Regions from separate parts of the Enterobacter sp. I4 genome, predicted to be linked through region 1. Evidence: predicted binding sites of a transcription regulator. Region 1 holds the regulator's gene; the other holds the start of a gene.
What was found. The regulator LexA, encoded in region 1, represses DNA repair genes until DNA is damaged. The targets are predictions, from matches to a motif close to TNCTGTATGTACATACAGNA.
Positions count from the first base shown of each region.

Region 2: the regulator LexA is predicted to act here: its motif matches at 2,066-2,085, upstream of sulA (SOS-induced cell division inhibitor SulA).

Region 1 is NZ_JALBUO010000001.1:137,678-141,583, reverse strand. Features, by position in the region: gene MOQ06_RS00670 (CsbD family protein) at 1-153, opposite strand, end outside; gene dinF (MATE family efflux transporter DinF) at 273-1,610, opposite strand; gene lexA (transcriptional repressor LexA) at 1,674-2,282, opposite strand; gene MOQ06_RS00655 (diacylglycerol kinase) at 2,391-2,759, opposite strand; gene plsB (glycerol-3-phosphate 1-O-acyltransferase PlsB) at 2,914-3,906, shown strand, end outside.
Region 2 is NZ_JALBUO010000003.1:212,601-216,506, reverse strand. Features, by position in the region: gene matP (macrodomain Ter protein MatP) at 1-61, shown strand, start outside; gene ompA (porin OmpA) at 127-1,179, opposite strand; gene sulA (SOS-induced cell division inhibitor SulA) at 1,536-2,045, opposite strand; gene MOQ06_RS20340 (TfoX/Sxy family DNA transformation protein) at 2,263-2,889, shown strand; gene yccS (YccS family putative transporter) at 2,846-3,906, opposite strand, start outside.

The sequences.
Region 1 (3,906 bases):
TTTTTCGTAACCGTAGCGCTCCTGGATTTTACCTACCAGCTGATCGCGCTTGCCTTCAATGACGGTCATATCGTCATCTGTCAGCTTACCCCACTGTTCTTTCGCTTTACCTTTGAATTGCTTCCAGTTGCCGCCGATTTCATCTTTATTCATAATCGTGTCCTCGTGTTAAGCGTCTAAGAGTATCGTCCGCTTCGTTCTTTTCTGCTGGACGTGATTATTATTGTAGTTAAGGATTCGGCAGCTGGTTTTATATTCGGAATCTTTAACCGTTACGATATATCGCTTCGGGCAGGAAACCAGGTATTGTTTCGCCAGTGGCGACGCCAGATAACAGCCAGCGAAAGGCCGCGCAGTGAGAGAAAGACCGCCAGCGCAAGCCACAGACCGTGGTTGCCGAGATACGGCAGCGTCAACAGCGTCAGGCCGAACCCCGCCGCAGCGACGGCCATGCTGTTACGCATCTCCGCCCCTCGCGTCGCACCGATAAACATGCCGTCCAGCAGATAGCACCACACGCCCACCACCGGTAAAACCACCTGCCAGAGGATATAGCGATCTGCCAGCTCGCGCAGCGTGGGCAACGAGGTGAGTAGCGCGACAATATGCCCGCCAAAGCAGGCGTAAACCAGCGCAAAAATCAGTGCCACCAGGCCCGCCTGCCGGCAGGCTGCACGCCATACTTCGCGCAGCTGGCCGCTTTCACGCGCGCCATAGGCCTGACCTGAGTGCGCTTCTACGGCGTAAGCAAAGCCATCCAGCGCGTATGCGGTAAAGGTCAGGAGCGTCATCAGAACGGCGTTGACCGCAACTATTTCTGGCCCAAGGCGCGCGCCAAAAACCGTCAGTGCGCCAAAGCACAGCTGCAACAGGAGCGAACGCAGCATGATGTCGCGATTGAGCGCCAGCAGCTTACGCATATTGCCGCGCCAGGCCGTTTTCAGCAGCGCAAGCGTAATACCGCGCATCGCCAGCACGCGCCAGACCATCCACAAACCGATAAGCAGCGTGCCGTATTCGGCGATTGCCGTGGCCAGCGCCGCGCCGCGGACGTTCATGTGCAGCCCCATTACCAGCCAGAGATCGAGGACAATATTGAGAAGGTTACCCACCACCAGCAGGATCACCGGCGCGCGGGCATACTGCACGCCCAGCAGCCAGCCCAGCAGGACCAGGTTTGCCAGTGAAGCAGGCGCGCTCAGCCAGCGAATTTCAAGGAACCGCCGGGCCTGCTCCAGTACAGCATCACTGCCGCCCACAATATGAAGCGCCAGATCGATAAGCGGCGTACGCAACAGAACGATTAACGCGCCGGCACCAAAAGCCAGGATAAGCGGCTGAACCAGCGCGCGAGCAAGACGCAGGGGATCTTTTGCACCGTACGCCTGGGCCGTCAGGCCTGTCGTACTCATGCGCAAAAAGAGCAGCAGCATAAAGAGGAAGCTGGTCGCCGTTGCGCCAATCGCGACGCCGCCCAGATAAATCGGCGAATCCAGATGCCCGATTACCGCCGTATCAACCAGCCCCAGCAGAGGAACGGTGATATTGGAAAAAATCATCGGTAGCGCAAGACGCCACAACGCCTTATCGGCAGAAGTTAGCAAGGCCATTGAAATTACCGGAATCAGAAAATAAGCCAGGCCGCAGAGGAACTGCGGCCTGTCAGGAAGAGATTACAGCCATTCGCCGTTGCGGATAACACCTACCGCCAGGCCTTCAACAGAGAAGTTCTGCTCGCGGAGATCCACTACAATGGGGGAAAACTCGCTGTTTTCTGGCAGAAGCTGTACGGTATTACCCTGTTTCTTCAGGCGCTTAACCGTCACTTCATCATCGATGCGCGCCACGACCACTTGTCCGTTACGCACGTCCTGGGTTTTGTGTACCGCCAGCAGATCGCCATCAAGAATACCGATATCTTTCATGGACATTCCGCTAACGCGCAGCAGGAAATCAGCGCTCGGCTTGAACATGCCCGGGTCAACCTGATAGTGCCCTTCGATATGCTGCTGTGCCAGCAGGGGTTCACCTGCGGCGACGCGACCCACCAGCGGAATACCGGTCTCTTCTTCCACCAGCAGACGAATACCGCGTGACGCGCCGGAAACTATCTCAATGACGCCTTTACGCGCCAGCGCCTTAAGGTGCTCTTCGGCAGCATTAGGAGAACGGAAGCCCAGACGCTGCGCGATTTCTGCACGCGTGGGTGGCATACCCGTCTGGCCGATATGATCCCGAATGAGATCAAACACCTCTTGCTGCCTGGTCGTTAACGCTTTCATTCCGCCCCCTGGGTGTATATACAGTTATGCTGTGAGTATATACAGTCAAAGGCGATTTTGGAACCAAAAACTGCACAAAAAACCAGGGACTTAATTATTCCTCGAGGCTCATCGGAAATGTGACCAAAGCAGCGTGACCCAGGTTATTACCGCAGTGATAATCGACAGCAGCACGGCGGCAGAGCCCATGTCTTTCGCACGGCCAGAAAGCTCATGGAATTCTGACCCAATACGGTCAACGACGGCCTCAATAGCGCTATTAAGAATTTCCACTATCATCACCAACAGTACGGAGCCAATTAAAAGCACGCGGGTAATCGCGTCAACATCAAGGAAACAGGCGATAATCACCGCAACAATAGCTGCGATACCCTCCTGGCGAAATGCGGCTTCATTGATCCACGCGGCACGGAAACCTTTCCAGGAATAGCCGGCGGCTTTAATGATTCGGGTTAACCCAGTGGTATTATTGGCCATTTAAAGAACCTTTCAGGAAAAAGAGCGTCTGTAACAGGGGGCACAGCGCGTTGCGCTACAGCCTCAAGTATGACGGGTAACAACAGAAATTTTGCGCGCTTTCTGTTATCCTTGCGCCGCAATTGCATTATTAACCAGAGGCTTTACATCGTTTATGTCCGGCTGGCCACGAATTTACTACAAATTACTTAATTTACCATTAAGCGTACTGGTAAAAAGTAAGTCTATTCCAGCAGAACCCGCGCTGGAATTAGGGCTCGATACGTCGCGCCCTATTATGTACGTTTTGCCTTATAACTCGAAGGCAGACCTGCTGACGCTTCGCGCTCAATGTCTGGCGCACGATTTACCCGACCCGCTTGAGCCGCTGGAAGTCGACGGCACCCTGCTGCCGCGCTACGTGTTCATTCATGGCGGGCCACGCGTGTTTACCTATTACACGCCGAAAGAAGAGTCCATCAAGCTGTTCCATGACTACCTCGATCTGCACCGCAGCAACCCCGATCTGGACGTACAGATGGTGCCGGTGTCGGTGATGTTTGGGCGTCGTCCGGGACGCGAAAAAGGGGAAGAGAACCCGCCGCTGCGCATGCTCAACGGCATTCAGAAGTTCTTCGCCGTCTCCTGGCTGGGACGCGACAGCTTTGTCCGCTTCTCTCCTTCCGTTTCATTGCGCCGCATGGCGGACGAACACGGCACCGATAAGATCATTGCGCAAAAGCTGGCGCGCGTTGCCCGGATGCACTTTGCACGCCAGCGTCTGGCGGCCGTGGGACCACGCCTTCCGGCGCGACAGGATCTGTTCAACAAGCTTCTGGCATCCAAAGCGATTGCCCGTGCAGTAGAAGACGAAGCGCGCAGCAAGAAAATTTCACACGAGAAAGCGCAGCAGAACGCGATTGCGCTGATGGAAGAGATCGCCGCGAACTTCTCCTACGAGATGATTCGTCTGTCCGACCGTATTCTCGGCTTCACGTGGAACCGCCTATATCAGGGCATTAACGTCCACAACGCCGAGCGCGTGCGTCAGTTAGCGCACGACGGCCATGAGATTGTCTACGTGCCCTGCCACCGCAGCCACATGGACTACCTGCTGCTCTCTTACGTGCTTTATCACCAGGGTCTGGTACCGCCGCACATCGCTGCC
Region 2 (3,906 bases), on a different contig from region 1:
ATATGCCAGCCAGATGTCGACGCTGAAAAACGATTTGCAGGCACTGCTGGGTAAAAAATGACGTTTTTACGTTTGTTCAGATAATAAAAAACCCCGCATAGCGGGGTTTTTTTATAAGACGATAACTTATGCCGCAGGCTGAGTTACAACGTCTTTGATACCTTTAACTTCGATCTCTACGCGACGATCTGGTGCCAGGCAGTCGATCAGTGCAGCGCGTGGTTTCACGTTGTCACAGGTAGAACCGGTAACTGGGTTAGATTCGCCCATACCACGTGGGGAGATCTTGTTAGCTGGGATACCTTTAGATACCAGGTAATCAACTACAGACTGTGCACGTTTCTCAGACAGACCCTGGTTGTAAGCGTCAGAACCGATACGGTCGGTGAAGCCCAGAACCACTACAGAACCGTCTTTAGGATCCAGGTTGCTCAGCTGGGTGTACAGCTGATCCAGCGCCTGCTGACCTTCTGGTTTCAGGGACGCTTTGTTGAAGTTGAACAGAACGTCAGACTTCAGAGTGAAGTGCTTGGTCTGTACTTCTGGAGCTGGAGCCGGAGCTGGAGCTACGACTGGCGCATCTTCCTGCTGACCGAAACGGTAAGAAACACCAACGCTCAGCATGCCGTTGTCTGGACGAACGCCAACGGTAGCACCGTCACCGATGTTGTTAACCCACTGGTATTCCAGACGGGTAGCGATGTCACGGGTCATTGCCCACTCAACGCCGCCAGCGAATACTGGAGAAACGCCAGTGTCGTGCTCGTCACCATTGATGCTGTTGCTGGAGTCTGCACGCCATACCATGCCGCCCAGACGGGTGTACACGTCCAGATCGTCAGTTACTGGGTAACCCAGTTTAGCGGTCAGCTGTACGCCTTGAGCTTTGAAAGCGCCATTTACGTTGTCGCCTTTGTAAGGCATACGACCTAACCAGTCGTAACCCATTTCAAAGCCAACATACGGGTTAACCTGATAGCCACCGAACGCACCTGCACCCAGCTGGCTCTCGTGAGTAGGGCCATCGTTGTTCAGGTCGCTGTTGTACCAACCAGTGTCATGGAACTGAGACCAGCCCAGTTTACCACCTGCATACCAGGTATTATCTTTCGGAGCGGCCTGCGCTACGGTAGCGAAGCCAGCCAGTGCCACTGCAATCGCGATAGCTGTCTTTTTCATTTTTTGCGCCTCGTTATCATCCAAAATTTGCCATGAATATCTCCGTCAGAGAAATCACGGTTAAATCCTTCACCGGGGGGCGTGGTCAAATATAAACCTACCGATATCTTCGGCTTAGGCCGAGCACCCCTGGCGATGTAAAGTCTACAACGTAGCTGAAAACTTACAAGTGTGAAGTCCGTCAGGCATATGAAAAAAAAAGGTCCGTATACCCAATATTTAACATTTTTTGAACGAATTTTGTGCAGTAAAATTAACGAGAACCGCGTCAGACAAGCCTTGCCGCAGTTTTGGCGCGTTGAACTTTTTTTGCATCATGAGGTCGAAAAAAATTCCAGGAAAACTCTTAAAATGACTCAATGGTACAAATTTGAGTGAATTTTTAGCCCAGAAAGTTGTCCTCTGCGATAAGAATCTGCACGAACCGGCCGCATAATAAAGCCCATTGCGTTACCTTCTTCTGCTGCTTCAGTCAGACGCAAATGTTCCTCTTCCGTCAGTTCCTCAGGAAGCCAGCCAATCACGACGCTGTAGTTCCCGGTACGTAATGCCCGAACCATCGACTCGACCGTATCACACGGAGAAAGCTGATTAATCTGCATCACCTTCGCCAGCGGCAGGCCAGCGGACTGCACCCACTCGCGGCTCAGTTTTTGCTGAGGCGTCAGCCAGAGCTGCCAGCGAGACTGTTGGCCGAGCTGCTGCAACAGCGGCAAAAGTAAAAGTTGTGTTAACAGCGGCTGGTCTTCACGGTAAACCACTTCACTGATAAGCCCTGTCGATACACGTCCGCTAGAATTCTGCGCAGTAGTGCCGGCGGCAGAAGAGGAAGGTGTTGAGTGATTTGCATAGCCTGAAGTGTACATGTTCATTCCAGCCCTGTAGTTACTGTATGGATATACAGTAACCCCTGTATGCATAAAGATCAACCTCATTTTCGGAAAGCAACTCGCAAATTTCATCCATTCCCGGTGAACCTGAAAAAATCATCTTGCCCAACGACAATAAGTTGCCTATTTTCCTGCTAACGGATCCGTTAGTAAGAAATGTCGTGGTTAATGTTTGATTTTTAATGGAATTATCATGAAAAAGATATCTTATGAACGGATTTATCAATCCCAGGAATACCTCTCTCCGCTGGGTGAAATTCGTCATCGTGCCCTGTTTGGCGGTTATACCCTGGCCGTGGATGAAGCGGTATTTGCCATGGTGTCTGACGGCGAACTCTACCTTCGCGCCTGTGAGGAGAGTGCAAAATACTGTGTAAAAAACGCCTCTTCTTTTCTGACGTTAATGAAACGCGGACGTCCGGTTCTGCTTAATTACTACCGCGTGGATGAAGGCCTGTGGCAAGACAGGGAAAAACTGCTTCAGCTCTCCTCTTTTGCGCTGGATGCCGCCAGGAGAGAGCGCTACCAGCGCCATCAGCGTAACCGGCTGAAGGATCTGCCGAACCTGACCTTTCAGATTGAGGTCCTGCTTATGGAGGCGGGCATTACTAATGAAGAGACGCTACGGCAGCTGGGGTCTAAGACAAGCTGGCTGAAAATGCGCTCTAAAAATAAGGGGCTGAGTATCCGGGTATTGTTTGCGCTTGAGGGTGCTATAGAGGGATTGCATGAGGCGGCACTCCCGGCGGATATCCGCCGGGAGCTTACGGAGTGGTTTAATGCGCTGCCCGAGTCGCAGGGGCATCGTTCCGCCAGGTAGCGATCTGCTGACGCAGTCGACATATTTCCGGCAGCAAAGCGATAAGCAGGCCAATTTGCTGTAGGACCAGCGGCGCTTTGTTGTCGGTCCCCGGGTCAAGATGGGCGATACGCTGCGACAGTTCCTCCAGCGCCTGGTGTACCCGTGGCTCATCCGCGGGCTGATGATGAAGTGCGTCATCAACGTAGCAGACGGAGTCATCCAGCAGCGCCAGGATACCCGGGTTCGTCAGCCTCTCGCGGTGTGCGCCGAGCGTGGAGATATAGCTGGTGAAGGTATGGTTCAGGCACAGCAGACGGAAGGCCGTTTCCCGCATCTCTGCCGTGGCGCGTGGCTCTGTGGACATATTCGAGACGACGGAAGCCAGTTCGGCATCGGTGTTGTGCGCGTCGCGGCGGGCAATGCGATAGGCCAGACGGTTATCGCGGCCCTGATGGTACTGCTCAAGGATGGCATCCAGATAGCGGCAGTTGGCGTTCATGGCTCTGTCGGACACGCGCGGTAAGTTACGAAAACGCCAGTCAGGCCAGATAAAGCTCACCGCCGCCCAGGCGATGGCGCAGCCAATCAGGGTGTCGATCACGCGGGGGAGGGCAACTTCAAACCCTTCGCCCAGCAGATTGAAGCAGAGCAGAACCAGCAGCGTAATGAACATGGTGGCGTGGGCGTACTGCACGTTCCGGAAGGCAAAGAACAGGACGCCGGTGATAACAATCAGGATCAGCTGCCCTTCTACTGATGGCACAAAATAGAGGACCGGCAGCCCGATGGCGACCCCGACTAATGTCCCGACAATACGCAGCGCGAGGCGATGGCGGGTCGCGTTGTAGTTCGGCTGGCAGACGAACAGGCTGGTCAGCAGGATCCAGTACCCGTGGTGCAGCCCCGTAATCTGAATAAAGGCATAGCCCACGCACAGCACCAGCGACATCCTCACCGCATGGCGAAAGAGCGCCGATTCGGGCGTAAAGTGGCGGCTGAGGCGCAGCCACATATCGCTAAAGCCATTCAGGCTGT